DNA from 4 places in the Variovorax sp. 22077 genome. Region 1 is predicted to be linked to each of the others. Evidence: predicted binding sites of a transcription regulator. Region 1 holds the regulator's gene; each other region holds the start of a gene.
The links. Region 1 encodes sigma-54, which starts transcription at its own class of promoters, with help from an activator protein. Its sites were predicted from a motif close to TGGCANGNAANCTGCTTT; they were not measured.
Positions count from the first base shown of each region.

Region 1 (5,306 bases):
GGCGTGGCCAGCAAGGCCAAGCGCGCCTCGCAACTGACCGACGCCTACAAGGTGGCGGGCGTGCCGGCGATGGCCGTGGCCGGCCGCTGGTATGTCGACGGCGAGACCGCCGGCAACATGACCAAGGTGCTTCAGGTCGTGAACTATCTCATCGGCGAGGCCAAGAAGGGCTGACCCCCAGGCTTCGCGCACTTCGTGTCGCGCGCGCCTTCCCCCTTGCAGGGGGCAACACCAGCGGCCCGGTGAAGCCGGTTCCGCCGTGTTCGGGCATGAAGCCGGGAAGAAAGTCAAGCCCGCCTAGGCGGGCTTTTTCATCTGTGCGGGCGGGGCAGGAGCACGCAGCCGCATACAATGCCGAGCAAGTTTCGTGCCTCTATGACATTGCACTCTCACCCCACCACCTCCTTCCTGCGTCGCATCGGCCGGCTGGCCGTCGGCGCCCTGTTGCTGGCAGGCCTCGCGTCGGGCGCCGTGGCCGAGACCGCCGACCGCTCCAAGCCGATGAACATCGAGTCGGACGCGATGCGCTACGACGACCTGAAGCAGACCAGCGTGTTCACCGGCAACGTTCTGGTGACGAAGGGCACGATCATCATCCGCGGCGCGCGGCTGGACGTGCGCCAGGACGCCGAGGGCTACCAGTACGGCGTGGTCACCGCGGCGCCCGGCAAGCGGGCCTACTACAAGCAGAAGCGCAATGCGCCCGACGAGTGGATCGAGGGCGAGTCGGAAGTCATCGAGTACGACAGCCGCGCCGACAACGTCAAGTTCATCCGCAACGCCGTCATGCGCCGCCTGCTGGGCGCCACGCCCAACGACGAGAGCCAGGGCGCGCTGATCGTCTACGACCAGAGCAACGACACCTACACCGTCAACGGCTCGACCGTGCCGCCGAACACCGCCGTCAACGCCTCGGCCCCTGGCGGCCGCGTCCGGACCATCCTCACTCCCAAGGCCGCCACCGCGCCGGCCCCGGGCGCTCCGGCTCCGGCCGGCGGTGCCAAGGCCCCTGCGCCGGCGCCCACCCCGGCTCCCGGCGCCGGCCTGCGCCCGAGCACCACGCTCAGTGACCAGGGAGACACGCGCAAGTGATCGAATCCGCAGGAACCCAGGACGCCAGCGGCACACCGGGCAGCCGCTTGGTCGCGCGCGGCCTGAAGAAGAGCTACGGCAGCCGCACCGTCGTGAAGGACGTCTCGCTCGACGTGCAGAAGGGCGAAGTCGTCGGGCTGCTCGGGCCGAATGGCGCGGGCAAGACCACCTCGTTCTACATGATCGTGGGGTTGGTGCGCGCCGACGCCGGCGACATCTCCATCGACGGCGAGCCGATCGCGCACATGCCGATCCACCGCCGCGCCCGCATGGGGCTGAGCTACCTGCCGCAGGAAGCCTCGATCTTCCGCAAGCTCACGGTCGAGGAGAACGTGCGCGCCGTGCTCGAGCTCCAGAGCGAGCCCGACGCGAAAGGCAGGCTGGTTCCCCTGTCGAAGGAGCACATCGAGGAGCGCCTGACCGACCTGCTGGTCGACCTGCGCGTCGACCATCTGCGCGATTCGCCCGCGATGGCGCTGTCGGGCGGCGAGCGCCGCCGCGTCGAGATCGCGCGCGCCCTGGCCACGCAGCCGCGCTTCATTCTTCTGGACGAGCCCTTCGCCGGCATCGACCCGATCGCGGTGATCGAGATCCAGCGCATCATCAGCTTCCTGAAGGAGCGCGGCATCGGCGTGCTCATCACCGACCACAACGTGCGCGAGACGCTGGGCATCTGCGACCACGCTTTCATCATCAGCGACGGGCACGTGCTGGCACAAGGCACGCCTTCGGAGATCGTCGACAACGCCGAGGTACGCAGGGTGTACCTGGGCGAGCACTTCCGGATGTGATCATGTTGCGAGGGTCAACGGCAAGCGTGATCGCCATGCGCGTGGAGCCCCTTCGCGAGGGCTGGTGTGCACGGCCGCCCGAAGCGGCCGGTCCGCTCCCGGCAGGGAGCTGGCGTGGCGCGCGGCGTGCTGCCTCGGGGGGAGCCGTCTTCTCATGAAGCAGGGGTTGTCCCTTCGCGTTTCGCAGCACCTGGCGCTCACGCCGCAGCTGCAGCAGTCGATCAGGCTGCTCCAACTCTCCACGCTCGAGCTGAGCCAGGAAGTGGAGCAGATGCTCGACGAGAACCCGTTCCTGGAGCGCACCGCCGAGGAGGCCGTGCGCGAGGAATTCGGGCTCGACACCGCCGACGCGCCGGTCCCTCGCGATGACGGCGGCGATGGCAACGACGGCGAGGGCGACTTCGCCCCCTCGGCCGCGAGCAGCAGCAGCGCGACTTCTTCCACGGAAGGCACGGCAGTCGCCGACGCCGACGGCCCCGCCGCCGAGATCGCCGAGCGCGAGCCCGACTGGGAAGGCGACGGCACCGTCGACATGGCGCCCGACGACAGCGAATGGGGCAGCGACGCGCCCGCGCGCCAGAACAACGCCGGCGACGACGAGCGCGCCGATGCCACCGAGCTCGCGCGCAGCCAGGAGTCGCTGCAGTCCTTTCTGCACCGCCAGGCACTGAGCCTGCGGCTCAACGAGAGCGACAGCGCCGCGCTGCGCTTCCTCATCGAGTCGCTCAACGAGGATGGCTACCTCGAAGACTCGCTGCCCGCGCTGGCCTCGGGCCTGGCGGGTGACGACAACGACGAATTCGACGACCTCGTGCACCACTTCCAGGTGGCGCTGGGCCTGCTGCAGAGCCTGGAGCCCGCCGGCGTCGGCGCGCGCGACCTCGGCGAATGCCTGAGCATCCAGCTGCGCGCCATGGCGAGCGACGACGAGACCGAGGAAGAGGAACTGGTCCGCAAGACGGCGCTGGCCATCTGCAAGCAGCCCATGGAGCTGCTCGCGCGCCGCGACTTCAAGCGTCTGGCCACGCTCACCCGCAGCAGCGAGGAGCTGGTGCGCTCGGCGCTGCAGGTCATCGCGCGGCTGGAGCCCAAGCCGGGCCGGCGCTTCGTCGACGTGGAGCGCAACGTCATCGTGCCCGACGTGATCGTCACCAAGACCGGCCGCGGCACCAACGTGAAGTTCCGCGTGATGCTCAACCCCGACGTGATGCCGCGCCTGCGCGTGCACGACATCTATGCCGGCGCGCTGAAGTCGCACAAGGGCGAGGGCAGCCAGGCGCTGTCGCAGCGGTTGCAGGAGGCGCGCTGGTTCATCAAGAACATCCAGCAGCGCTTCGACACCATCCTGCGCGTGAGCAACGCCATCGTCGAGCGGCAGAAGAGCTACTTCGTGCACGGCGAGCTCGCCATGCGCCCGCTGGTGCTGCGCGAGATCGCCGACGAGCTGGGCCTGCACGAATCGACCATCTCGCGCGTGACCACCGCCAAGTACATGGCCACGCCCTTCGGCACGGTCGAGCTCAAGTACTTCTTCGGCTCGGCGCTGGGCACCGAGACCGGAGGCAACGCGTCGAGCACCGCGGTGCGCGCGCTCATCAAGCAGTTCGTCGGCTCCGAGAGCGTGAAGAAGCCGCTGTCGGACAGCCAGATCTCCGAGATGCTGAAGGAGCAGGGCATCGAGTGCGCGCGCCGCACCGTCGCCAAGTACCGCGAGGCGCTGCGCATCGCGCCCGCCAACCTGCGCAAAGCCTTGTAACTGGCACACCCCCAGGCTATGCGCACTTCGTGTCGCTTCGCCAACCCCCTTGCAGGGGGCAACACCTGCGGACCGGCGGAGCCGGTTCCGCGGTGTTCCTGGAATGGGCTTGCGTGGCGTTGGACGGTGGCTGCGGTGTTCGCCCTGCTCGTGCTGCTTGTCACGGGCTGCGCCACGCTGCCCGACGAGGCCCCGCGCCCGCCCACCAAGACCATCGCCGTCTCGGCCGACACGGCGCTCGGCAGGATCGCGCTGGCCTCCCAGCCCGACCCCGACCTGAGCGGCTTCCGCCTGATGCCCGGCGGCGACTTCGCCTTCGACACCCGCATCCAGCTCGCGCGCCGCGCGCAGCGCACGCTGGACGTGCAGTACTACCAGATCGAGAACGACGAGACCGGCCGCTACCTGCTGCGCACCCTGCGCGACGCCGCCCAGCGCGGGGTGCGCGTGCGGCTCTTGATGGACGACCTCTATACCTCCGGCGAGGACGAGCTGCTGCTGGGCCTGGCCGCCACGCCCAACGTGGAGCTGCGCCTGTTCAACCCCTTCCCGGCAGGCCGCGGCAGCCTGCTGAAGCGCTTCACCGCCTCGCTCTTCGACTTCAGCCGCGTCAACCGCCGCATGCACAACAAGCTGTTCATCGCCGATGGCGCGATGGCGGTGGCGGGCGGGCGCAACATCGGCAACCAGTACTTCAGGCGCACCTCGGGCGAGAACTTCATCGACCTCGACACCTTCGTCACCGGCGCGCTGGTCCCGCGCCTTGGCAGCCTGTTCGACCAGTACTGGAACAGCGTCTACGTGCGGCCGATCCAGTCGGTCGTGGGCAGCAGCCTCTCGCGCGAGGAGCTGCAGCAGCGCTTCGAGCTCGCCACCGGCCCCGAGACCACGCCCCCGCCGCCCAAGCCCGCGCCCAACGACCTGCTGGGCTACAGCCCGATGGCCGAGGACCTGGACGCCGGCAAGCTCGGCCTGATCTGGACCACCGCCGAAGCCTATGCCGATTCGCCCGAGCGCGTGATCGGCAAGACCGCCTCGTATGGCGGCGTGCCGCTGCTGGACGTCGACAGCGTGCGCTACAACGTGGTCGAGCAGATGCGGCGCGCGCGTTCGGAAGTGACGATCGTCTCGCCCTACCTGATCCCCGGCGCCTCGGGGCTGGAGGTGATGCGCGAGATCCGAGGGCGCAACGTGAAGATCAGCGTGGTCACCAACTCGCTCGCCGCCACCGACGAGCCGCTGGTGCACACCGCCTACCGCCGCTACCGGCCCGACATGCTCAAGCTGGGCGCCGACCTCTACGAACTGAGCACCAACCGCACCCGCAGCAGCGTGAGGCTGGGCCTCTTCGGCACCTCGGTGGGCAGGCTGCATGCCAAGTCGGCGGTGATCGACCGGCGCATTCTGTTCGTCGGCTCGATGAACTTCGACCCGCGCTCGGAAACGCACAACACCGAGATCGGCCTTTTCATCCGCAGCCCCGAGATGGCCCAGCAGGCGCTGAAGCTCATCGACGTGCTCAAGCAGCAGGGCGCCTATAGGCTGCGCTTCGCCGAGGGCAGCAACGAGTCGCGCATCGAATGGGTCAGCGACGATGCCGGCAGGCTCACGGTGCTGACCGAGGAGCCCGATTCCCGCTTCTGGGACCGGACCATGCTCGAGATACT
Region 1 is NZ_JBQEQC010000009.1:64,525-69,830, reverse strand. Features, by position in the region: gene ACTJLF_RS14910 (thiol:disulfide interchange protein DsbA/DsbL) at 1-174, shown strand, start outside; gene lptA (lipopolysaccharide transport periplasmic protein LptA) at 376-1,092, shown strand; gene lptB (LPS export ABC transporter ATP-binding protein) at 1,089-1,883, shown strand; gene rpoN (RNA polymerase factor sigma-54) at 2,038-3,639, shown strand; gene ACTJLF_RS14890 (phospholipase D family protein) at 3,775-5,306, shown strand, end outside.

Region 2 (5,306 bases), on a different contig from region 1:
GTGCGGGCCGGGCTTGCCGGACTCGAAGCGGTGCACGTAGTCGACGCCGACGTTGCCCTTGCGGTAGGCGGAGAGGTCGCGGGGGAGGACTTCGAGGGCGGGTGGAGCTTGGGTCATGGGGCGGATGGATGATGAAAGCGAAGCGGCCGGCCAGTTTGCTACAGAGCGCGCATTCGTGCCCGCGGGCGCCGCGACACCGGCCCGCGCCGCTCAACCTTCATCGGTCGCTCATCGCACCTGCTGGTAGTCGACCGGCACCCAGACGTAGCCCTTGCCCTCGGCCCGCACGTGGCCCAGCCCCGGGAACGGCAGGTGCGCGCTGCCCACGAGGTAGCGGCCCTTGGCCGCGTCGGCGTAGGCCTTCTTGCGCTCCACCGCCGCCGGCTTCGAGTCGACGTCGAAGGAGATGGTGACCTGCGGCTGCGCGAACTGCACCGCGGCCACGTGCATCAGGTCGCCCCACAGCACCAGCTTCTGGCCCTTGGACTCGACGACGTAGATGTTGTGGCCGGGCGTGTGGCCGTGGGCGGGCACGGCCTTGATGCCGGGCGCCAGCTCGGTGCCGCCCTTCATGCCCTTGAACTTGCCGGCTTCCACGTACGGGTTCAGCGAGGCCATCGCCCCCTGGAAGAAGCCCTTCATCTCGGCCGAGGCCTTCTCGAGGTTGGCCTTGTTCAGCCAGAAGTCGGCATCCTCCTGCCCGGCGTGGATGGTGGCGTTGGGAAAGACCAGCTTGCCGTCCTGCACGAGGCCGCCGACGTGGTCGCCGTGCATGTGGGTGATGAGCACGTCGTCGACCTGCTCGGGCTGGTAGCCCGCTGCCTTGAGGTTGGCCTGCAGGTTGCCGAGCGTGGGGCCGAAGAGGCCGCCGGCGCCGGTGTCGACCAGCACCAGCTTGCTGCCGGTGTTGATGAGGTAGCCGTTCACCGAGGTGGGCACGGCGTCTTTCTCGAAGCCCCGGTCGAGCAGCTTGCCGACCTGCTCCTGGGTGGTGTTGGTGAGCAGCTTCTTGGGCTCGAGGTCGAGGGTGCCGTCGAAGAGCGCCGTCACCTCGAAGTCGCCGAGCATCATCCGGTAGAAGCCCGGCGCCTGGGTCTTGACCTGCGGCGCGGCGGCTTGCGCCATCGGAGAAAACGAAAGCATCAGCAGGCTGCCGGCCAGCGCGGCCATGCCCTGGCGAAGCCAGCGAGCGGGTGTTGTTGTCATGGTTCGGCTCCTCGGTGGTTTGAAGGGGCGCCGAGAATAGCCGAGGCAGGCCGGCCCTGCAGCCTGCCTACCAGTTGACCTCGCGCTCGGGCGTCGCCGAGATGTGGTGGATCGACAGGTCGGCACCGTCGTACTCCTCTTCCTGCGAGAGCCGCAGTCCCGCCACTGCCTTGAGCGCGCCGTACACCGCCGCACCCGCCAGCGCGGCCCAGGCCACGCCCATCACCGTGCCGATGAGCTGCGCCCACACGTTCACGCCGCCGATGCCGCCGAGCGCCTGCGTGCCGAAGATGCCGGCCGCGATGCCGCCCCAGGTGCCGCACAGGCCGTGCAGCGGCCACACGCCCAGCACGTCGTCGATCTTCCACTTGTTCTGCGTGAGCGTGAACAGCTTGACGAAGATGCCGCCCGCCACGCCGCCCACCACCAGCGCGCCCAGCGGATGCATCAGGTCGGAGCCGGCGCACACCGCCACCAGGCCGGCGAGCGGGCCGTTGTAGACGAAGCCGGGGTCGTTCTTGCCCATGGCCAGCGCCACCAGCGTGCCGCCCACCATCGCCATCAGCGAGTTCACGGCCACCAGGCCCGAGATCTTGTCGATGCTCTGCGCGCTCATCACGTTGAAGCCGAACCAGCCTACGCACAGCACCCAGGCACCAAGGGCCAGGAAGGGGATGTTCGACGGCGGATGCGCGCTCAGCGACCCGTCGCCGCGGTAGCGGTTGCGCCGCGCACCCAGCAGCAGCACTGCCGGCAGCGCGAGCCAGCCGCCCACCGCATGCACCACCACCGAGCCGGCGAAGTCATGGAACTCGTGGCCGGTGAGCGAGGCGATCCATTCCTGGATGCCGAAGTGCTTGTTCCAGGCGATGCCCTCGAAGAGCGGATAGACGAAGCCGACGATCACCGCCGTGGCGATGAGCTGCGGCCAGAACTTGGCCCGCTCGGCGATGCCGCCCGAGATGATGGCCGGAATGGCCGCCGCGAAGGTCAGCAGGAAGAAGAACTTCACCAGCTCGTAGCCGCTCTTCGCCGACAGTTCGGTGGCGCTCACGAAGAAATGCGTGCCGTAGGCCACGCCGTAGCCCACCAGGAAATACACGATGGTCGAGACCGAGAAGTCGACCAGGATCTTCACCAGCGCATTGACCTGGTTCTTCTTGCGCACGGTGCCCAGCTCGAGAAAGGCAAAGCCGGCGTGCATGGCCAGGACCATGATGGCGCCGAGAAGGATGAACAGCGCGTCTGCGCCCTGTTTGAGTGCGTCCATTGGAGCTTCTTGCGGATTTTTGGTTTGAATTGGTGCGCCGCACCGGAATCAACCAGCGAGGCCGGCCAATGAAGCAAAAATGGTGCCTACAAGCTCTTCGATGGTGCGAGATGAACCAATAACGGGCTGATCAAGCCCGCCACGCACCGCTTCAGCCCGGACCGGCGCCCGCCCGCAGCGCGTCACGGTAGCGCCGGCTGCAGGGCACGGTGGTGCCGTCATGCATGTGCAGCCGGGCGTCGCCGCCGTCCAGCGGCTCGATTTCCTTGATGCGCGCGAGATTCACCGCGTGGCTGCGGTGCACGCGCACGAAGAGCGCGGGGTCGAGCTGGGTCAGGAAGTCGGTCAGGGTGGAGCGCAGCAGGTAGTCGTGGCCATTGACGTGCAGGCCGACGTAGTTGCCCTCGGCCTGGAGCCAGTCGATGTCGGTGGCGGCGATGAGGAATTCGCGGCGCAGCTTGCGGACCAGGAAGCGCTCGGGGCGGGCGGGAGGCGGCGGGAGCGCGTCTGCAGCCGGGGGTTCAAATCCCCCCGCCCCTGCCGAATCCGGGCTCGGGGCAACAACCGGCGCGGCCACCGCTCCCTCCTCCGGCACATCCAGCACCCGCGCCTCCCCCTGCAGCCGCAGCAGGAACAGCCGGTACGCCCAGATGCCGAAGACGATGCTGACGTACACCCGCACGTCCTTGAGGTACTCGTAGCCCCACTGGCTCACCCAGCCGCCAAAGTCGTAGTGCTCGCCCGCCATGGCATAGACCAGCGCCCGCAGCCCGAACATGCCCACCACGTGGACCAGGCTGAACGCCGCGCTCGCCACCGCATGCCAGGCCAGGAAGCGCAGCAGATGGCTGCGCACCAGCGGCGACAGCCGGCGCTCCACCATCACCAGCGCCGGCACCAGGAACAGCAGCATCAGGTGGCTGGACACCTCCCAGGTCGCGACCTCCCAGTGGGGCCGGGGCACGGCGCGCGTGCGCATGTCGACGATCGCCACCATGGTGCTGAACACGGCCTGCAGCGTCAGCAGCACGATCCAGAAGGCCACCTCCAGCGGACGGCGGATCGGCGCGTAGCGTTCGTAGAGGTTCCTGCGGGGGTCTCCCATGCGGGGAATTCTCGCGAAAAGGCCGCAGGGACGGCCGGTCTGGGCCGGATTTCGTCCCTGCCGGCCACCGCTCGTCACAAAGCGGGGGTGATCCGTCCCCCGGCCGCACCTCGCGGAAGCGGCCCGGCCGAGCATGGCGGCCTTTCCGCTCCGAGGAACCTTCCATGACCGCCGACCCCATTGCCGCAACACCGCCCGACCACCGCCGCCACGACATCGACGCCCTGCGCGCGCTGGCCTTCCTCTTCGTCATCCTCTACCACGTGGGCATGTACTACGTGGCCGACTGGCCCTGGCACCTCAAGAGCCCGGACGCGGCCGAATGGCTGCAGTGGCCGATGCGCATCCTGAACCTGTGGCGCATGGACCTTGTCTTTCTGATCTCGGGCGTGTCGCTCGGCTTCCTGAGCCGGGGCCAGGGCACCTGGGCCCTGCTGCGCAGCCGGGGCCTGCGGCTGATGCTGCCGCTGGCCTTCGGCATGGCGGTGGTCGTGCCCTACCAGGCCTACGCCCAGGGCGTGGCCAACGGCCTGGTGGCACCGGGCTTCGGCACCTTCCTGCTGCGCTACCTGTCGATGGCGCAGCCGTGGCCGAAGCAGGCTTTCGACGGCGCGGAGTTCGGCATCACCTGGAACCACCTCTGGTACCTGCCCTACCTGTTCACCTACACGGCGCTGATCGCCCTGACGCTGCCGCTGTGGCGGTCGGCCGCCGGCCAGTGGATGCGCGGCGCCTTCAACGGCTTGCGCGGCTGGAGGCTGCTGCTGTTGCCGGTGGTGCCGCTGCTGATATTCACGATGCTGCTGGCCTCGCGCTTCCCGGCCACGCACAACCTGGTGCGCGACTTCCACCTGCACAGCATCTACTTCACGATGTTCCTCTACGGCTACTGGATGGGCGTGGACACCGGCGTCTGGAAGGAACTGGAGCGGCTGCGCCGCGTGTCGCTCGCGCTGGCCGTCGCCGTGATCGGCACCTTCATCTTGCTGCGCGCCGGCATGAAGAGCCCGCTTCCGGGGCTGCTGGTGGACACCCTGCGCATGCTCTACCTCTGGCTGGCCGTCGCGGCCATCCTCGGCCACGGCCACCGCTACCTGAACCGCCCCTGGCCCTGGCTGCGCTGGGCGAACGAGTCGGTATACCCGTGGTACGTGCTTCACCAGACGCTGATCATCGTCGGCGTGACCCTGCTGGCACCGCTAGCGCTCGGCCCGGTCGTCGAGCCCGCGCTGCTCATCGCGCTGACGCTGCTCGGCTGCTGGCTCCTGACGGACGGGCTGATCCGCCGCACCAACCTGCTGCGGCCGCTCTTCGGACTGAAGCTCAGGCGGCGGGCTGCGACTTCTTCCGCGTCTCCTGCGGTGCGGGAGGAGGCTCTTCGACGGGAACCAGGATGGCGTTCCCCGTCGCCACGAGCTTGAGCGAATCGGCACTGTCGCCCTGCGCATAGAGTTCGGCCGCCGCGAACACCTGCTTGCGGCCGGCTTTCACCACCCGACCGCGTGCGATGAAGGCGCGGCCGACGGCGGGCGAGATGCAGTTGACCGAGAAATGCGAGGCCAGCACGCGGCCCGCCACGGTGGCGGCCGCGTAGCCGCTCACGGTATCGAGCATCGCGCCGATCATTCCGGCGTGCAGGAAGCCGGCGTACTGGCCCATGTCCTCCTCGCGCCAGTCCATGCGCAGTTCGGCTTCGCCATTGCCGGCGCTGGTCACTTCGAAGCC
Region 2 is NZ_JBQEQC010000034.1:14,619-19,924, forward strand. Features, by position in the region: gene ACTJLF_RS31905 (succinylglutamate desuccinylase) at 1-117, opposite strand, end outside; gene ACTJLF_RS31910 (MBL fold metallo-hydrolase) at 229-1,206, opposite strand; gene ACTJLF_RS31915 (ammonium transporter) at 1,274-2,476, opposite strand; gene ACTJLF_RS31920 (LytTR family DNA-binding domain-containing protein) at 2,628-3,581, opposite strand; gene ACTJLF_RS31925 (acyltransferase family protein) at 3,746-5,002, shown strand; gene ACTJLF_RS31930 (PaaI family thioesterase) at 4,905-5,306, opposite strand, start outside.
Region 2: the regulator sigma-54 is predicted to act here: its motif matches at 2,547-2,564, upstream of ACTJLF_RS31915 (ammonium transporter).

Region 3 (5,306 bases), on a different contig from region 1:
GCGCTGCTCGGCGCATGCGGCCCGCGCGCATACGTCGAGGCGCAGCCGATCTTTCTCTACCCCGCCGCCTGGGCCGCCGAGAACGCGCAGCGCGTGGCCGACGAAGTCGATCACGCCTTCGCGCACTTCCCGGGCGAATCCAACATGCGGGCTCGCATCGCCGCGCTGCGCGCCTTCGACATCGACGCCAGCCTCGCCGACATCGCCGCGCCCGCATTGATCGCCGCGGCCAGGGACGACACGCTCGTGCCCTGGACCTGCTCGCAGCGCCTGGCCGATGGCCTGCGCGACGTCACGCTCGACTTCATGCCGCACGGCGGCCATGCCCACAGCGTGACAGAGGCCGACACCTTCAACCGCAGCCTGCTCGACTTTCTCTCGCGGGTCAGCGCACCCGCCGTTCCAGCATGACCCTCAAGAACACCCTCGACGACGCCGCGCTGTCGCTGCTCTTCACCGGCGCGCGCACCCACAACGGCTGGACCGACGAGCCCGTCACCGACGCGCAGCTCGTGCAGATCTACGCGCTCGCGAGCCTCGGCCCCACATCGGCCAACTGCTCCCCCGCGCGCTTCGTCTTCGTGCGCACGCCCGAAGGCAAGGAGCGCCTCGCGCCGGCGCTCTCCAAGGGCAACCTCGAAAAGACCATGACCGCGCCCGTCACCGTCATCGCCGCGTGGGACCGCAAGTTCTACGACAGGCTGCCCACGCTGTTCCCGCACGCCGACGCGCGCAGCTGGTTCACCGGCAGCCCCGAGGCCGCGCACGAGACTGCCTTCCGCAACGCCAGCCTGCAGGCGGGCTACCTGCTGCTCGCGGCGCGCGCGGTCGGGCTCGATGCGGGCCCGATGTCGGGCTTCGACAAGGCGAAGGTCGACGCGGCCTTCTTCGAGGGCACCGACTGGACCGTCAACTTCCTCATCAACCTCGGCCATGGCGACACGTCGAAGCTGTTCGGCCGCCTGCCGCGGCTGGCCTTCGACGAGGCCTGCCTGCTGGCCTGAAGGAGTCACGCGAGATGCTGCACAACGCCATGGCCTCGAACCCTGCTTCATCGTCACCCAACCCAGCCCTGCTTCCGCAGGGCCTGCAGAAGGCCGACTACCGCAACGCGATGGCGCGGCTGGGCGCGGCGGTGAACATCATCACCACCGACGGCCCCGCAGGCCGCGCGGGCTTCACCGCATCGGCCGTGTGCAGCGTGACCGACGAGCCGCCGACGCTGCTGGTGTGCCTCAACCGTTCGGCCTCGGTGTACCCGGCGTTCAAGGCCAACGGCGTGCTGTGCGTCAATGTGCTGGCGGCCGGACACCAGTCGCTGTCCACGCTCTTCGGCGGCAAGACGCCGATGGACGAGCGCTTCGCCGCAGCCCGCTGGAGCAGCAAGACCACCGGCTCGCCGGTGCTCGACGATGCGGCCGTGTCCTTCGACTGCCGCGTGGTGCACGCGACGAGCGCAGGCACGCACGATGTCCTGTTCTGCGAGGCCGTCTCGATCGCCATCGGCGGTGCGGCGCAGGGCCTCATCTACTTCGATCGCCGGTATCACGAGATCGCTGCACCGCCGCAGCACTGACCCGCTTTATCCCCTCTCCCCTCGGGGAGAGGGTTAGGGTGAGGGGCAACGGCGCTCGCAAGAACAGCAGTGACTTTCAGGCCGCCACCCTCACCCCAGCCCTCTCCCAAGGGGAGAGGGAGCTGGCCTCAGCGCGGCACGATGCCCTGCAGCACGATGCGCTGAACGTTCTCCACCGCACGCTCGAAGAAAGCTTCGTCTTCCAGCGTATGCCCCGACAGCGCCTGCACCTGCACGCCGAAGTCCGCGTAGTGCTGCGTCATTGCCCACAGCGCGAAGATCAGGTGGTGCGGATCGACCGGCGCCAGCTTGCCCGCATCGATCCATGCGCGGATCACTTCCGATTTCTTCTCCACCAGCGTGCGCAGTTCGCGATCGAGTTCGTCGCGCAGCAGCGGTGCGCCCTGGATCATCTCCAGGCAGAAGAGCCGCGACGCATCGGGCCGGTCGCGCGAGATCACCAGCTTGCGGCGGATGTAGCCGCCGATGGCCTCGACCGGGTCCTGCTCGGCGCTGAAGCCGCGCAGCGGTTCGAGCCACAGCGCGAGCAGGTCGCGCAGCACGTTGACGTAGAGCTCTTCCTTGTTCGCGAAGTAGTAGAGCAGGTTGCTCTTCGACACATCGGCGCGCGCGGCCACCTGGTCGATGGAGGTGCCATGCAGGCCGAAGCGCGAGAACAGCCCCAGCGCCGCGCCGAGGATCGCGCTGCGCTTGTCCTCGATCTGGCGCAGCCTGCGGTTCACCGCGGACGCGCTGCGCACCGCAGGCTTCGCGCGCTTGCGTGCGGGACTCTCCTTGCTGGCGCTCGCGGCCAGTGCTTTGGTCTTCGGCATCTTCCCTCGATCCTCCCTCGTTCGTTCGTTCGATCGGTCGGTCCTGCCTCGGCAGGCGTTACGGCGCACCACTGTAAGGCCGTGGTGCATCGCCTTGCGCCGCGACCGCCTTCGCGGCACGGCAATTCGCACCATGCTGACGCGACGGATGGGTTTTGTCCATTTGGTCCAACTGGCACAGACGTTGCATGGCGAAAGGCATGCCAAGCAAGAGGAACCTGCCATGACCCTGCTTTCCGTACCCATCATCGATCTCGCGCCCTACTTCGCCGGCACCGCCGAAGGCAAGGCGGAGGTAGCGAAGAAAGTCGACGAGGCCTGCCGCAGCATCGGCTTCCTCGTCATCACCAACCACGGCATCTCGCCCGAGCTGATCTCGCGCGTGTCGTCGCTCTCGCGCAAGTTCTTCGACATGCCGCTGGGCGAGAAGCGCAAGGTCGATCGTCCGCGCGAAGACGCTGTGCGCGGCTACAGCGCGGTGGGCGAGGAAGGCCTCTCCTACAGCCTGGAGGAAGCGGCACCGGGCGACCTGAAGGAGTCGTTCTCCATCGGCCCCTCGAACGTGCCGGACGACGACTACCACCGCGGCCCCGCCGCAGGCCCGCACTTCGAGCCCAACAGCTGGCCGCCGCTCGAGGGCTTCAAGGAGGCCTACGAGCAGTACTTCGAGGCGATGAGCGATCTCTCGCGCTCGCTGATGCGCGTCTTCGCGCTCGGCCTCTCGCTGCCCGAGACCTTCTTCGACGACAAGATCGACAAGCACATCAGCATGTTCCGCGTGCTGAGCTACCCGCCCCAGCGCGAGCAGCCGCTGCCCGGACAGCTGCGCGCGGGCGCGCACAGCGACTACGGCAGCCTCACCATCGTGCTGCCCGACGACAAGGGCCTGCAGGTGTTCAACAAGGCCGGCCAGTGGGTGGACGTGCCGCAGGTCGAGGGCGGCCTGGTGGTCAACATCGCCGACCTCATGATGCAGTGGACCAACGACCAGTGGGTGTCGACGCTGCACCGCGTGATCAACCCGCCCTTCGAGGTGGCGAGCACCAACCGCCGCCAGTCGCTGGTGTTCTTCCACCAGCCCAACTACGACGCGATGGTCGAGTGCCTGCCGAGCTGCCTCGCGCCGGGCGAGCAGCCGAAGTACGCGCCCATCTCATCGGGCGACCACCTCACCTCCAAGTTCGTCAAGCAGACGACCTTCGGCGGCACCAAGGTCGCGGCCTGATTCCTCGGAGGCGCCCGGATCACATGGCCCACCTGTCCTACGTCAACGTCTTCGCGAAGGACGTGGTCGCGCTCAGCGGCTTCTACCAGCGCGTGTTCGGCTTCAAGGAGATCGAGGCGATCCGCTCGCCCATCTTCCGCGGGCTGGACACCGGCAAGTCGAGCCTCGGCTTCAACGCGCTCGATGCCTACGAGCTGCTGCACCTGAGCGAGTTCTCCGACACGCGCGGCGTGAAGTTCCTGCTGAACATCGACGTCGACAGCCAGGCCGACGTCGACCGCATGGTGCCCGTCGCGCTCGAGGCCGGCGCCACGCTCGTGAAAGCGCCCTACGTCACCTACTACAACTGGTACCAGTCGGTGCTGCTCGATCCCGAGGGCAACGTGTTCCGCATCAATTTCATGATGTAGCGGCGCGCGGCCCTCGCCTCTCTTCTCTCGCTTCTGCTTTTCCCTCCCCCGTCTTCACGCTCCTCACGAAAGGTTGCTCCATGCCGCGCATTTCCTCCAACGGCCCGGCCCTCGGCCTGGCACTGACGCTCGCAGCCTGCGGCGCCTCGTTCTCGCTGCCGGCCGCCGCCGACGGCTTCACGCTGAAGGACAAGCCGAAGATCGCGATGCTCTACTTCGGCCCCAAGAACGACGGCGGCTGGACGCAGGCCTTCGACGAGGCCCGCGTGAAGATCGAGAAGGAGATCGGCCAGAAGATCCAGTTCGTGGAGAACGTGCCCGAGGACGCGTCGGCCATCAAGCCCGCGGCCGAGAAATTCATCCAGCGCGGCGCCAACATCGTGATCGGCACCGCCTTCGGCTACTCCGACAGCTTCAAGGACCTGGCCGCCAAGTACCCCGACGTGGCCTTCCTCAACGGCTCTGGCACCACCAACGGCAGCAACCTCGAGTCGTTCTACGGCCGCACCTACGAGAGCCAGTACCTCTGCGGCATGGCCGCCGGTGCCGCATCGAAGACCGGCAAGCTCGGCTTCGTCGCGGCCAACCCCTTCGGCGTGGTGAACTGGACCATCAACGCCTTCGCGCTCGGTGCGCAGAAGATGAACCCCAACGCCACCGTCAATGTGATCTACACCGGCGCGTGGAACGACCCGGTGAAGGAGCGCGCCGCCGCCGCCGCGCTCATCGACCAGGGCGCCGACGTGATCGGCCAGCACGTGGACAGCCCCACGCCGCAGATCGTCGCGCAGGAGCGCGGCGTGTACGGCACCGGCCACCACCGCGACCTGCGCCAGTTCGCGCCCAAGGCAACGCTGTGCTCCTCCGTGTGGGTGTGGGACCGCTTCCTGACGCCGGAGCTCAAGAAGATCATGGCCGGCGGCTGGAAGCCTGCGCAGTACGGCGCCTTCATCGAGATGAAGGACGGCGGCACCGACATCGCCGGCTTCGGCCCGGCCGTGCCCAAGGACAAGGCAGCCCTCATCACCGCCGAGCGCGACGCGATCATGAAGGGCAAGCAGATCTACGCCGGCCCGCTCGCCGACCGCGACGGCAAGGAGCGCGTGGCCAAGGGCGCCGTTCTTTCGGACGCCGACCTCTGGAAGATGGACTGGTTCGTCAAGGGCGTGGTCACGCAGAAGTAGGCCCGCAGACAAAGCAAGGCCGCACATGCCCAACGCGCTCGAACTCACCGGCATCCGCAAGTCCTTCGACGGCTTCGC
Region 3 is NZ_JBQEQC010000017.1:40,768-46,073, reverse strand. Features, by position in the region: gene rutD (pyrimidine utilization protein D) at 1-411, shown strand, start outside; gene ACTJLF_RS22855 (malonic semialdehyde reductase) at 408-1,004, shown strand; gene rutF (NADH-dependent FMN reductase RutF) at 1,019-1,576, shown strand; gene rutR (HTH-type transcriptional regulator RutR) at 1,705-2,409, opposite strand; gene ACTJLF_RS22840 (isopenicillin N synthase family dioxygenase) at 2,633-3,634, shown strand; gene ACTJLF_RS22835 (VOC family protein) at 3,658-4,044, shown strand; gene ACTJLF_RS22830 (BMP family ABC transporter substrate-binding protein) at 4,125-5,228, shown strand; gene ACTJLF_RS22825 (ABC transporter ATP-binding protein) at 5,254-5,306, shown strand, end outside.
Region 3: the regulator sigma-54 is predicted to act here: its motif matches at 2,583-2,600, upstream of ACTJLF_RS22840 (isopenicillin N synthase family dioxygenase).

Region 4 (5,306 bases), on a different contig from region 1:
GCGGAAGCACGCCCCAGCTCGAATCGCTGAGGGTGGGGCGGCTGCGCATCCCGGTCGACGCCACCGGCAGCATGCAGGTGCCGTTCCGCGGCCAGGGCGGTGCGGACGGCGGATCGTTCCGCTACGTACCCGCCGCCGACGTGCTCGAAGGACGCCTCGCCCCCGGCGAGCTGAAGGACAAGATCGTGCTCGTGGGAGCCACCGCCCCGGGGCTGCAGGACCTGCGCGCCACGCCCGCCGAGGCCGCGTTCCCGGGCGTGGAGGTGCACGCGAACATCGTCTCGGCACTGCTCGAGCGGCGCCTGCTCAGCGTGCCCGACTACGCCCCCGGCTACGAGGTGCTGCTCGTCGTGCTGACGGGGCTCCTGCTCGCCTTCGGGATGTCGCTGCTGTCCGCATCGCGCGCCATGCTGCTGGCCGTCGGCGCGATGGCGGCGCTGATCGGGATGAACGTATGGCTCTACACGGGCTACAGCCTCGTGCTGCCGCTCGGCTCGGCGCTGGCGATGGCGGCCCTGGCGTTCGCGTTCAACATGAGCTGGGGCTACTTCTTCGAGTCGCGCGCCCGGCGCGGCCTCGTGCGGCTCTTCGGCACCTACGTGCCGCCCCAGCTGGTCGACGAGATGATGGCGCAGCCCGACCGCTACAGCATGCGCGCCGAGAGCAAGCCCATGACCGTGATGTTTTGCGACATGCGCGACTTCACGCGCCTGTCGGAGCAGATGGCGCCGGCCGAGCTGCAGGGCTTTCTCAATACCGTCTTCAGCCGGCTCACCGACGTGATCAGCGCCCACCGCGGCACCGTCGACAAGTACATGGGCGACTGCGTCATGGCCTTCTGGGGCGCACCCGTCGACACGCCGGACCACGCCACGCTCGCCGTGCGCGCCGCGCTCGACATGGCCGAAGCCGTGCACGACATCAACCGCATCCATCGCGCGAGCGGCCGGCCCGAGATCAGCGTGGGCATCGGCATCAACAGCGGCGTGATGAGCGTGGGCGACATGGGCTCGGCGGCGCGCCGCAGCTACACGGTGGTCGGCGATGCGGTCAACCTCGCATCGCGCCTCGAGGGCCTGAGCGGGCACTACGGCGTCGAAGTGGTCGCCAGCGGCGCGACGCGCGAACTCGCGCCGGGCTTCGTCTGGCAGGAGCTCGACAGCGTGCGGGTCAAGGGAAAAGCGCAAGCCGTTTCCGTTTTTACGCCTCTCGCCGCGGGCACCCCCGAGGCGCTGCAGCAGGCGCAGCAGATGCTCGAACGATGGAGCGTAGTCCTCGCCGCATATCGCCGGCAGGACTGGGCCATGGGCCGAAACTTGCTGGCGCCCCTGCTCGCCGCGGATGCGAAAAAAGTCCTTTACCAGCTCTACGCCCAGCGTTTAGCCTCGATGGCGTTGCGACCGCAAGACCCGAACTGGGACGGCGCAACCCGGTTCGAGACCAAATGACGACAGACGCATCAAAGGGGTCTTTCACAATGCAGGTTCGTGTGCTGGGTTGCTCGGGCGCCATCGCCAAAGACTGCCGCACCACCTCGTTCCTGGTCGACACGGACCTGCTCGTCGATGCGGGCACGGGCGTCGGAGACCTCACGCTCGACGAGATGGTCGGCATCGACGACGTCGTGCTCACGCACAGCCACCTCGACCACATCGCCGCACTCCCCCTGATGGTCGACGCCGTCGGCGGCCGCCGCTCGCAGCCGCTGCGCGTGCATGCGCTCAGGGACACCATCGACGCGCTGCGCGTTCACATCTTCAACAACGTCATCTGGCCCGACTTCGAGAGCATTCCCAGCCCGCAGGCGCCGTTCGTGAGCTTCCATGACATCGCCGTGGGCCAGCAGCTGCCGCTGGGAAGCCGCGAGCCCAAGGTGGTCGAGGTGCTGCCCGCAGTCCATACCGTGCCGGCCTGCGGCTTCGCCGTGCGGCCGGCCGAGCGAAGAGCCCACTGGGTGTTCAGCGGCGACACCGAGCGCAACGCGCCCTTCTGGGAACGTGTGAACGAACTCGACGTGGCGATGCTGGTCATCGAAACCGCATTCAGCAGCCGCGAGCAGGCGCTGGCGGAGCGCAGCCTGCACCTGTCGCCCCCACTCCTGGCTGGCGAGCTGGCCCGTATCGCCCCGGGCAAGCAGTACCCGATCTACATCACCCACACCAAGCCCGCCGAAACCGACGAGATCATGAGCCAGATCGAAGCCCTGGTGGTCGAGCAGGCGGCAGGCATGGCGCAACGGGACATTCGCTGGCTGAAGGTGGATGGCGTCCTGACTTTCTGACTACCGGTCAGTGACGCGTTGGCATGACAAATTTGTCACCGCGTGTAGCATCTTTAGGCAAGTTGTGTCACACGGTGTAACTCCAATGTGGTCAGAGGTGACACGTCCGGTACGGGAAAGGCGCCCCAAGCGGGTGGCACAGATGCTGCGGAAGGTACCTCGCTCCGGGCAGGTTCCCGGGCGTAACAACCAACCTACCTGGAGTTAGTGAATGAACCGTCGTTCCATCGCACGCAACGTGCAAAAGGGTTTCACCCTTATCGAATTGATGATCGTTGTGGCGATCATTGGTATTTTGGCTGCTGTGGCTTTGCCGGCTTATCAGGACTACACCATCCGCGCCAAGGTGTCTGAAGCGATTCTGGCTGGCTCGTCGTGCCGTACCAGCATTACCGAGACGGTGCAAAGCGCGGTTGGCTCGACCCTCCCGGCTGCTGGAGCCTGGGGTTGCGAATCGAGCGGTTCGACCAAGTACGTTGCTTCTGTGGACACTACGAATACTGGTGTTGTCACTATCACGACATCGGCCGCTACCGATCTGAAGGATGCAGCAAGCAAGACGATCACGATGACTCCTTATGCTGACGCAACTACTGCACTCACCAACACTGACACCGGTAAGACTATTTTCAAATGGGTCTGCGGTCCCGGTACCTCGGGCACGGCTATTAACGCCAAATACCTGCCGGGATCCTGCCGCGGTCAGTAATCAGACGCTCAAAAATTAAAGGCCCCGTCGGGGCCTTTTCTTTTTCCGAAAAAATATGCGAAATCGACTCTCAACTTGGCACTGGGCTACGTTGTATGCGTTGAATCTGACTTTCTGCTATCTTGCGGGGAAAGATTACAACTGGGATCTACTGAATTACCATTTTTATGGGCCCTCGCTGTTGCTGGAGGGGCGTTGGAGCCAAGACTATTTTGCGGGCAGCATTCAGTCTTATTTGAATCCTGTTGCGTATGTGCCATTTTATTTAATGGTCAAATGGGGGTGGCCGGCCCTTCTAATAGGATTGATCCTTTCCACCTTCCAGTTTTTTAATATAGTGGTAATTGGAAGTATTGCGGAAAAGCTGCTATCTGAGCGAGATGAAGACGTTCGCGCGCCGATTTATATGGCGTGTTTGTTGGCGATGATCGCTCCGCCCTATTTGCAGGCGAATGGCTCTTCTTTTAACGATCCATATGGTTCGATTTTTATTCTTCTAGCCCTGCGCATCTTGTTGCAACGCGACTTGGATTTTTGGCGGCAATCTATTCTTGTAGGGCTTTGCTCGGGAGTTGCAGCCGGAATAAAACTGACAAGCGGCACTTTTGCCGTCGCATTTGCGGCCTTCTTCGTGGTTAGAGCTGTACTTGAACGTCGTATTTTGTTTGGCCGTCTTGCAAAAGAATTGATTGGATATGGGGTCGGCGCTGCATTGGCTTTTGCTATCGTTCACGGATTCTGGTCGGTTAGACTATGGCAAGAGTTTGGGAGCCCTGTATTTCCATTTTTTAACGCAATATTTAGGGCCCCGGAATTTCCCTTTGTGAATAACCGTGACTTTCGTTTTCTCGGGAGTGGGTTGTCGGGGCTTTTTCTTCTGCCATTCGATATGCTTCGTGTGCAGAGTTGGATATATAGCGAAGCCGTATCTCCGGATATTCGTCCTTCGGCGTTGGTGTTACTTGCCGCGGCCAGTATTTGTCTGGGGCTATGGCGCTTTTTTTCATCAACTTTAAACGGCTCGCATACACCGGCCCAGAGTTTCTTGCAGAGATTCTCGCTCGCCAATTTTTGGACGCCCGCAGTTAGCGTAGTCTTTTTTGCCATCTTCGCATTCCTGCTTTGGGGTGTCACATCCCGCATTGGACGGTATGCATTTTCACTTTGGCTTCTTTTGGGGCCACTACTTAGTTTGGCTGCGGTCTACGTCGGCGGCGTCAAATTTGCTCGCGTGACTCTAGCTGTGCTGCTTTCTTTGCAAGCCTACATTCATCTTGCTCACGGAGCTTCCCGATGGTCCCCGGTGGCGTGGGAAGAGGCGTGGCTTAATTTTCAATTGCCCCACGCAATTACGGAGCGGCCCGCTGGAATAATTTCGATGGATACGCTATCGTTTTCGGCAATTGCTCCATCTCTTCATCCGGGATCGGGGATGGCGACGATCAACGGAATGCATACGGTAGCAAATGGCAGTGAAATGCCGGCGCGGTTGATTTCCTTGGTTGAGAAATATCGTGCCAATCTCTATGTACTCTATGCTATTGGGCAATTTGGCTCCGAGGATAAAGTGGAAATTTCCTTGGCTAGAGTGAAGATATTGAATGAAAAATTGGCCCCCTATGGAATGAGGATCGAATCCGCGTCTTCCGCATCTGCGTGTGAGTATGGGCGCTTGCCTTTTAATAAGAAGACTCACGCTTGGTCGCTAGAGCCTAATGTTGAGGAGGCCTATGTATTTGCCTTCTGTAAGCTTGTTGAAACATCCGCATCGCAAAAAATGGAGGCGGCAAATAGAAGTCGTTTGAATGACAGTGTTTTCAATATGATTGAGGATGCGTGTCCTGAATCATTCGCTCCCAACAGGGGGGTGACAATTCATCACAATGACGAGTATATCCGTTCCTATTTCAATACGGCATCCGGTTTGTACACTGATCATGGCGCGATATATATGACCGGCTACAGGGTGCTCTTTCCAACCTATATCGGACAGATTGGGGAAATTGAATCGCAAATAAAATATGCTAATTTTAAATGCCCTAAATTGCCTGCTAACCGCTATCTAGAATGAATCGACTTAGGCTTCAGGCGGTATAACAAGAAAATTTTGGGGTCCGATTCCAATCGGCCGCGGACAAATCTTGGAAAACTAAGGGTCAGATTCAAATCAATGACCCGAGCAGCCTCACACGCGGTGGAAGCGCATCGGCGGCGAAGGGCGTGAAGCCGCTCTTGATGGTGACTGCGACGCAGTCCGGTGCCTCGGCGTCGGGAAGGCCTCCAGCGGGGACCGTGGCCTTGTCGACACGACCGCGA
Region 4 is NZ_JBQEQC010000008.1:228,982-234,287, reverse strand. Features, by position in the region: gene ACTJLF_RS14400 (CHASE2 domain-containing protein) at 1-1,448, shown strand, start outside; gene ACTJLF_RS14395 (3',5'-cyclic-nucleotide phosphodiesterase) at 1,478-2,281, shown strand; gene ACTJLF_RS14390 (pilin) at 2,493-2,990, shown strand; gene ACTJLF_RS14385 (hypothetical protein) at 3,091-5,061, shown strand; partial or broken gene ACTJLF_RS14380 (IS5/IS1182 family transposase) at 5,163-5,306, shown strand, end outside.
Region 4: the regulator sigma-54 is predicted to act here: its motif matches at 2,416-2,433, upstream of ACTJLF_RS14390 (pilin).